2 regions of the Pseudomonas sp. GW821-FHT03E01 genome follow, and region 2 is predicted to be linked to the other one. Evidence: predicted binding sites of a transcription regulator. Region 2 holds the regulator's gene; the other holds the start of a gene.

Region 1 (4,202 bases), on a different contig from region 2:
GGCACCAGTTTGGCGTTCTCGAGCGCGCGCTCAAGGACTGCCATGTCGAATTCTTTCTCTTCGTGCTCCACGCGGTAGCGCTTGGCCGCCGTCTTCGGATTGACCGAGATGACCCCGCAGTACTCCGGCATGTGCCGGGCGAAATCGGCGGTGCCGATCTCGTTGGCCGTGTCGATGATGTCCTGCTTGTGACTGGCGATCAGTGGACGCAAGACCAGCTTGTCGGTTACGCAGTCGATCACGGACAGGTTCGGCAACGTCTGGCTCGACACCTGGGAGATCGCCTCACCCGTGACCAGCGCTTCGATGTGCAGTCGATCGGCAATTCGGGAAGCAGCGCGCAACATCATACGCTTCAAAACTACACCCATATGACTGTTATCGACTTTCCCGAGAATTTCTCCCAGAACTTCCTCGAACGGCACACTGACAAATAACACGCGTTGGGAGCTGCCGTACTTCTTCCAGATGAAGTGCGCGACTTCCATGACGCCCAATTCGTGGGCGCGTCCGCCCAGGTTGAAGAAGCAGAAGTGGCTCATCAGCCCGCGGCGCATGATCTGGTAGGCCGCAACGGTGGAATCGAAGCCGCCGGACATCAGTACAAGCGTCTGTTCCAGGGCCCCGAGCGGATAACCGCCGATGCCGTTGTGCTGGCTGTGGATCACGAACAACCGTTGGTCGCGAACTTCGATACGGACTTCGATTTCGGGCTTTTTCAGGTCGATCCCGGCGGCACCACACTGACGGCGCAACTGGCTGCCGACATATTTCTCGATGTCTATCGAACTGAATGGGTGCTTGCCGGCGCGCTTGCAGCGCACCGAGAAAATCTTCCCGGCCAGCGCATCGCCGTAGTGCTGCTTGCACTTCTCGACGATGTCGTCGAAGTCGCCCAGCGGGTACTCGTCGATCTGCAAAAAGTGCGCGATGCCCGGCGTGCAAGTCAGGCGCTCGCCCATCTCTTTCAGGACCTTGGGGTCGCTGACGCGGGTTTCCAGCTCGAGATTGTCCCACACACCGTTCACCACCACGGCCGGGTCCAGGTCGCGGAGCACGGTACGGATGTTTTTGGCCAACTGGCGGATGAAACGCATCCGTACCGGGCGGCTCTTGATGGTGATCTCGGGGAAGACTTTTACGATTAGTTTCATGAAAACAGCGCGCGCAGGGCCAGCCGAAAAAGGGGGGCGCGGATTATAGCGGAAATTGCTCAAGGTTTAACCAGTTAATGTGCAGAAGGTTTTGCATGCACCAAAACAGGTCATTTATGGAAATCGACGCTACATTACAGGGCGATATTTTGCGCTTTATGGTGCGCCGCCCCCTTGCAAGCGTGATATTGGGGCAAAAAACCCATGATGAGGCACTGGCATGCAATTTGCTCCCTTGTGAGGCAGGTTGCCATGGCAGAGTATTCGCGCCGGCATCACCCACATTTAAGGGCATCCATTACTAGCCCTAAGCCACCCGGAGGACACTATGTCGAAGTCGGTTCAACTCATCAAAGATCATGACGTCAAGTGGATTGATCTGCGCTTCACGGACACCAAAGGCACTCAGCACCACGTGACCATGCCGGCTCGCGATGCGCTGGATGAAGCTTTCTTCGAAGAAGGCAAAATGTTCGACGGTTCCTCCATCGCTGGCTGGAAAGGCATCGAAGCTTCCGACATGATCCTGATGCCGGACGACACCACTGCCGTTCTCGACCCGTTCACCGAAGAGCCGACCCTGATCCTGGTTTGCGACGTGATCGAGCCTTCGACCATGCAAGGCTACGACCGTGACCCACGGGCGATCGCCAAGCGTGCCGAGGAATACCTGAAGTCGACCGGTATCGGCGACACCGTATTTGTGGGTCCAGAGCCTGAGTTCTTCATCTTCGACGAAGTGAAGTTCAAGTCCGACATCTCTGGCTCGATGTTCAAAATCTACTCCGAACAAGGTTCGTGGATGTCCGACCAGGACGTGGAAGGCGGCAACAAAGGCCACCGTCCAGGCGTCAAAGGCGGCTACTTCCCGGTTCCGCCGTTCGACCACGACCACGAAATCCGTACCTCCATGTGCAACGCCATGGAAGAAATGGGCCTGACCATCGAAGTTCACCACCACGAAGTGGCGACTGCCGGTCAGAACGAAATCGGCGTGAAGTTCAACACCCTGGTTGCCAAGGCTGACGAAGTTCAGACCCTGAAATACTGCGTACACAACGTAGCTGACGCATACGGCCGCACCGCGACCTTCATGCCTAAGCCGCTGTACGGCGACAACGGTTCGGGTATGCACGTTCACCTGTCCATCGCCAAAGATGGCAAGAACACCTTCGCTGGCGAAGGCTATGCCGGCCTGTCCGACACCGCTCTGTACTTCATCGGCGGTATCATCAAGCACGGTAAGGCTCTGAACGGCTTCACCAACCCGTCGACCAACTCCTACAAGCGTCTGGTCCCAGGTTTCGAAGCTCCAGTGATGCTGGCCTACTCGGCTCGCAACCGTTCCGCTTCGATCCGTATTCCTTACGTGTCCAGCCCTCGCGCTCGCCGTATCGAAGCCCGTTTCCCGGATCCAGCAGCTAACCCGTACCTGGGCTTCGCTGCACTGTTGATGGCTGGCCTGGACGGCATCCAGAACAAGATCCACCCTGGCGATGCAGCTGACAAAAACCTGTACGACCTGCCGCCTGAAGAGGCGAAAGAGATCCCACAAGTTTGCGGCAGCCTGAAAGAAGCCCTGGAAGAGCTGGACAAAGGTCGTGCGTTCCTGACCAAAGGCGGCGTTTTCAGCGACGACTTCATCGACGCTTACATCGCTCTGAAAAGCGAAGAAGAAATCAAGGTTCGTACCTTCGTACACCCACTGGAATATGAGCTGTACTACAGCTGCTGATCCGGTAGCGCTGCACTACGCAGCGTGACAAAAGAGAGGCCTCCTTCGGGAGGCCTTTTTTGTGGGCGAACGTCTGTCATCGAATGCCCGGTTGCGTGCATCATGGCCTTCACCCGATAAAGTCGAGATCCTCCATGCGCCTACGCTCATCCCTTGCCTTGCTCACTACCCTGCTGGCCAACAGCGCTTTCGCCAGCCCGGCACCTGCCGCCCTCGCCCCACTGCTTGGCACCATAGAGGAGCGCCTGGCGATTGCCGATCAAGTCGCGTTGAGCAAATGGGACAGCGGTAAACCCGTCGAGGACCGTCAGCGCGAGCGTGAGGTGATTGCCGGCGCCGTTGCCCTGGCACCTGCTTATAAATTGAGCAACGAAGCCGTCGAACAGTTCTTCTCGGCGCAGATCGAGGCCAACAAACTGGTGCAATACGCGCATTTGTCTGACTGGCATGCGCAAGGCAAGGCACCCGACGATCCTCGCCCCGACCTCGTCGGGCAGATCCGCCCGCAACTTGATCAGTTACAAAAACGCCTGCTGCAACAACTGGCCGATTTCAGCCCTTATCGCAACGACCCGCAGTGCCCGTCCTGGCTGGCCAAGGCCAATAAAACCGGCACCCAAGTATCTCTGCGCGAGCTCGCCAAGGTACGCGCCAGCGCTGAGTTGTGCAGCGCCAGCCGCTGAGCCGGCCTGCCGACATGCGCTGATGTGCTCTATGCTCAGCGCTTAGTCGCCACGAACGGAACAGGGCCGGACACTTGCCCAACGGCCAATGGAAGCCTGCAATGCGCTCATTGTTGTTATGCCTGCTCGTACTGATCGCCCTGCCCGCCGCTGCGCAGATCTATAAGTACACCGACGCCAATGGCAACACCGCCTACAGCAATCAGCCGCCCGACGGCGTCAAAGCCCGGCCGGTCGAATTGCCACCGCTCAACAGCGTCGAGCGTCAGTCGCCCAGCGAACCCGTAGCACCGCCGCAAGCCAGTAGCCGTGACCAACCGCACAGCGCCTATCAGGTGCTGGAGCTGAGCGGCCTGCCCACCGAAGAAGCCTTGCGCGCCAACAACGGCACGTTCACCGTCAGCGTATTGATCAATCCACGCCTGCAAGGCACTCATCGATTGAGGCTGTTACTGGACGGTCAACCCTACGGCCAGCCGAGCAACGTGCCGACTCTGCAACTGGTGAACATCGACCGTGGCGAACATAACCTTGCGGTTCAGGTGATCGACGGGCAAAACGTCGTGCAACAGAGCCCCACCGTGACGCTCACCGTGCAACGGGTGCATAAACCTTGAGGGCCTGGCTGTT
Region 2 (4,202 bases):
CGGCGGGTTTCCGAAAATCGTTTGAGCAGGGTCTCTTCATCGGCGTCCAGATACAGCACATCGCACTGGATATGCCGGCTGCGGACTTCTTCCAGCAATTCGGGAAACCGTGACAGGTGGCTCGGCAAGTTGCGTGCATCGATGGACACGGCCACCAGAGGTTGTGCCAGTTCGGTGTGAATCAGTGCGCGTTCGGCCAGTTCCGGCAACAGACCGGCCGGCAGGTTGTCGATGCAGTAGTAGCCGTTGTCCTCGAGAACATCGAGGGCAGTGCTTTTACCTGAGCCGGAGCGGCCGCTGACGATGATCAGGCGCATGATTAGTGACCGTTTTGCTCGTCCAGGACAACCTGATACAAGGCTTCGTTGCTCGGGGCGCTGCGCAGTTTTTCACGCACTTCCTTGCGATCAAGCATGCTGGCGATCTGGCGCAGCAACTCCAGGTGCGCATCGGTGGCGGCTTCGGGGACCAGCAGTACAAACAGCAGGTCAACCGGAGCGCCGTCGATGGCGTCGAAATCGATGGGTGCATCCAGGTGCATCAAGGCACTGATGGGCGATCCGCAGCCCTTGAGACGGCAGTGGGGGATGGCGATACCGTTGCCAAAGCCGGTGGAACCGAGTTTTTCACGGGCGACCAGACTCTCGAAGACATCCTGCATGGCCAGATCCGGCACTTCGCGATGGATGAGGTTGGCAATTTGCTCGAGGGCTTTCTTTTTACTGCCGCCCGGCACGTTCACCAGGGAACGGCCGGGGGTCAGGATGCTTTCAAGTCGGATCATGGGTTGGGAGTGTTAACGACCGGTCGCGCCCTGGAGGAGGCTCTGGGTCTTTTCCTTATGCTTTTTGAGTTGTTTATCCAGCTTGTCGGTCAGTGCGTCGATCGCTGCGTACATATCGGTATGTTCCGCGTTAGCGACCACCTCATTGCCGGGAATATGCAGCGTGGCTTCGATTTTCTGCTTGAGCTTCTCGACCGTCATCGTGACCTGCACGTTGGTGATCTTGTCGAAATGCCTCTCTAATCGTTCGAGTTTTTCGCCGATGTAGGTGCGAAGAGGTTCGGTCACTTCCAGTTGGTGTCCACTGATGTTGACTTGCATACAGCTTCTCCTTCGTTGCCAGTGCATAAAGCGGTAGATCCGATGATCTACCACTGGAACGCTGTGGCGTGGCTCTACATCAACCGCTTGCGTTCGCTCGAAGGCGCGATTCCTAGGGATTCGCGGTACTTGGCGACGGTGCGGCGAGCCACCTGAATGCCTTGTGCCTCCAGTAAACCAGCGATCTTGCTGTCACTCAACGGCTTTTTCTGATTTTCCGCGGCAACCAGTTTTTTGATGATCGCGCGGATCGCCGTAGACGAGCATTCACCGCCTTCGGAGGTACTGACGTGGCTGGAAAAAAAGTATTTCAGTTCATAGATGCCCCGTGGGGTATGCATGAATTTTTGCGTGGTCACCCGTGAAATCGTCGATTCGTGCATGCCCACCGCTTCGGCGATGTCATGCAGCACCAGCGGTTTCATGGCCTCGTCGCCGTACTCCAGGAAGCCGCGTTGATGCTCGACGATCTGGGTGGCCACTTTCATCAGGGTTTCGTTGCGGCTTTGCAGGCTCTTGATGAACCAGCGAGCCTCCTGCAACTGATTACGCATGAAGGTGTTGTCAGCGCTGGTATCGGCGCGGCGTACGAAGCCGGCGTATTGGGCGTTGACCCGCAGGCGCGGCACCGACTCCTGGTTCAGTTCCACCAGCCAGCGCTCGTTGTCCTTGCGCACGATCACGTCGGGAACGACGTATTCGGCTTCGGTGGACTCGATTTGCGACCCCGGGCGCGGGTTGAGGCTCTGGACCAGTTCGATCACCTGGCGCAGTTCATCTTCCTTGAGCTTCATACGGCGCATCAGCTGGCTGTAGTCGCGGCTGCCGAGCAGGTCGATGTAATCGGTGACCAGGCGCTTGGCCTCGGTCAGCCAAGGGGTCTTGGCGGGCAGTTGGCGCAGTTGCAGCAGCAGGCATTCACCGAGGTTGCGGGCGCCGATACCGGCGGGCTCGAATTGCTGGATGCGGTGCAGGACGGCTTCGATTTCGTCCAGTTCGATGTCCAGTTCCGGATCGAAGGCCTCGAGGATTTCCTCGAGGGTTTCGTCCAGATAGCCCTGATTGTTGATGCAGTCGATCAGGGTCACGGCGATCAGGCGATCGGTGTCGGACATCGGTGCCAGGTTCAGTTGCCAGAGCAAATGGCTTTGCAGGCTTTCACCGGCCGAAGTACGGGTGGTGAAATCCCACTCGTCGTCATCGTTGCTCGGCAGGCTGCTGGCGCTGGTCTGGTAGACGTCTTCCCAGGCGGTATCGACAGGCAATTCGTTGGGAATGCGCTCGTTCCAGTCGCCTTCCTCAAGGTTATCCACCGTCGGGGCGGTTTCCTGGTAGGAGGGTTCCTGAATGTCGGTGTTGGGTTGCTGTTCGGCTTTGTCGGCCAAGGGGTCTGCGTTATCGAAGTCGTCGCCTTCTTCCTGGCGTTCGAGCATCGGATTGGACTCCAGGGCCTCCTGGATTTCCTGTTGCAGGTCCAGGGTCGACAATTGGAGCAGGCGGATGGCCTGTTGCAGCTGCGGTGTCATCGTCAGCTGCTGGCCCATTCTCAAGACTAGCGATGGTTTCATGGCAGGGGCTTAACACCTTATTCGCCGGCGCACATGCGCCATCCACTACAGGGCGCCGAAGCGCCAAACATAAGCAAATTATATGCCTGAAACTGAAGTGTTTGCCTAGAGCGCTGTAACAATAAAAAACTATTGATTTTTTATTGATATGAGCACCAAGGCGACTGGCCAGGCACCTCAGCGCTTACAGGCGGAACTCATGGCCCAGATACACTTCCTTGACCAGTTCGTTGGCCAGGATGGTGGCGGAGTCGCCTTCAGCGATCAGCTGGCCATCGTTGACGATGTAGGCGGTTTCGCAGATGTCCAGGGTTTCACGGACGTTGTGGTCAGTGATCAGCACGCCAATGCCTTTGGCCTTGAGGTGGTGGATGATCTGCTTGATGTCGCCCACCGAGATCGGGTCCACGCCGGCGAAGGGTTCGTCGAGGAGGATGAATTTCGGGTTGGTGGCCAGTGCCCGGGCGATTTCCACCCGACGGCGTTCACCACCGGACAGGCTCATGCCAAGGCTGTCACGAATGTGGTGGATGTGAAATTCCTGCAGCAGGCTTTCCAGCTCTTTGCGGCGACCGGCCTTGTCGAGCTCCTTGCGGGTCTCGAGGATGGCCATGATATTGTCGGTCACCGACAGCTTGCGGAAGATCGACGCTTCTTGCGGAAGATAGCCGATACCGGCCTTCGCGCGACCGTGCATCGGCTGGTGGCTGACGTCCAGGTCATCGATCAGTACGCGACCCTGATCGGCCTGTACCAGACCCACGATCATGTAAAAACAGGTGGTTTTGCCGGCGCCGTTGGGGCCAAGCAGGCCGACGATCTGGCCGCTGTCGATGGACAGGCTGACGTCACGCACGACCTGGCGGCTCTTGTAGCTCTTGGCCAGATGCTGAGCTTTCAGAGTTGCCATTACTGGGTTTTCTCGTCGGTTTTCTTCTTCGGCTGGATCACCATGTCGATACGCGGACGTGTCTCGGTGACCTTGCTGCCCGTGGCGCGACCGGCGCTGGCGAGTTTCTTGATCGTGTCATAGACGATTTTTTCGCCCTGGGTGACGTTGTTGTCCTTGTCGACAACTTTGGCCTTGTCGATCAGTACGACGCGGTTTTGCGCTGCGTGGTACTGGATGGTTACGCCCCAGCCCTGAACAGGCTTGGTGTCGCCAGCGGTCTGCAGTTGCTCGAAGTAGGCGAGGTTGCCCACCGAGGTCACCACATCGATCTCGCCTGTTGGCGTGCGGGTGATGGTCACGGTGTTGCCCTTAACGATCATCGAGCCCTGAGTGATGATCACATCACCTTTATAGGTGGCAACACCGTTCTTGTCGTCCAGTTGGGCGTCGTCGGCCTGGATGCGGATAGGCTGCGCTTGATCGGTCGGCAGAGCCCAGGCGCTCACGCTTCCCAGTGCTGCGCTCAGACTGAGCAAAATAGGGAGGGTTTTAACGAGCCTCATACTGTCCTCTTACGTTCGATAGCAGGTGTATCCTGCTTTCTTTCAAGTACGCTTTCATTCCGTTGCCTGTCGAT

The links. The regulator sigma-54, encoded in region 2, starts transcription at its own class of promoters, with help from an activator protein. The targets are predictions, from matches to a motif close to ANTGGCATNNANNTTGCTNT.
Region 1: a site for sigma-54 is predicted at 1,369-1,388, ahead of glnA (glutamate--ammonia ligase). Genes of this name have one in related genera too.

Annotation. Positions count from the first base shown of each region.
Region 1 covers NZ_JBWKUI010000002.1:209,551-213,752, reverse strand. Annotated here, with positions in the region: gene thiI (tRNA uracil 4-sulfurtransferase ThiI) at 1-1,154, opposite strand, end outside; gene glnA (glutamate--ammonia ligase) at 1,483-2,889, shown strand; gene AC07VO_RS03980 (chorismate mutase) at 3,024-3,572, shown strand; gene AC07VO_RS03975 (DUF4124 domain-containing protein) at 3,674-4,189, shown strand; gene AC07VO_RS03970 (DUF4124 domain-containing protein) at 4,186-4,202, shown strand, end outside.
Region 2 covers NZ_JBWKUI010000008.1:24,617-28,818, forward strand. Annotated here, with positions in the region: gene rapZ (RNase adapter RapZ) at 1-317, opposite strand, end outside; gene ptsN (PTS IIA-like nitrogen regulatory protein PtsN) at 320-784, opposite strand; gene hpf (ribosome hibernation-promoting factor, HPF/YfiA family) at 797-1,105, opposite strand; gene AC07VO_RS14855 (RNA polymerase factor sigma-54) at 1,180-2,673, opposite strand; gene lptB (LPS export ABC transporter ATP-binding protein) at 2,858-3,583, opposite strand; gene lptA (lipopolysaccharide transport periplasmic protein LptA) at 3,583-4,128, opposite strand; gene lptC (LPS export ABC transporter periplasmic protein LptC) at 4,115-4,202, opposite strand, start outside.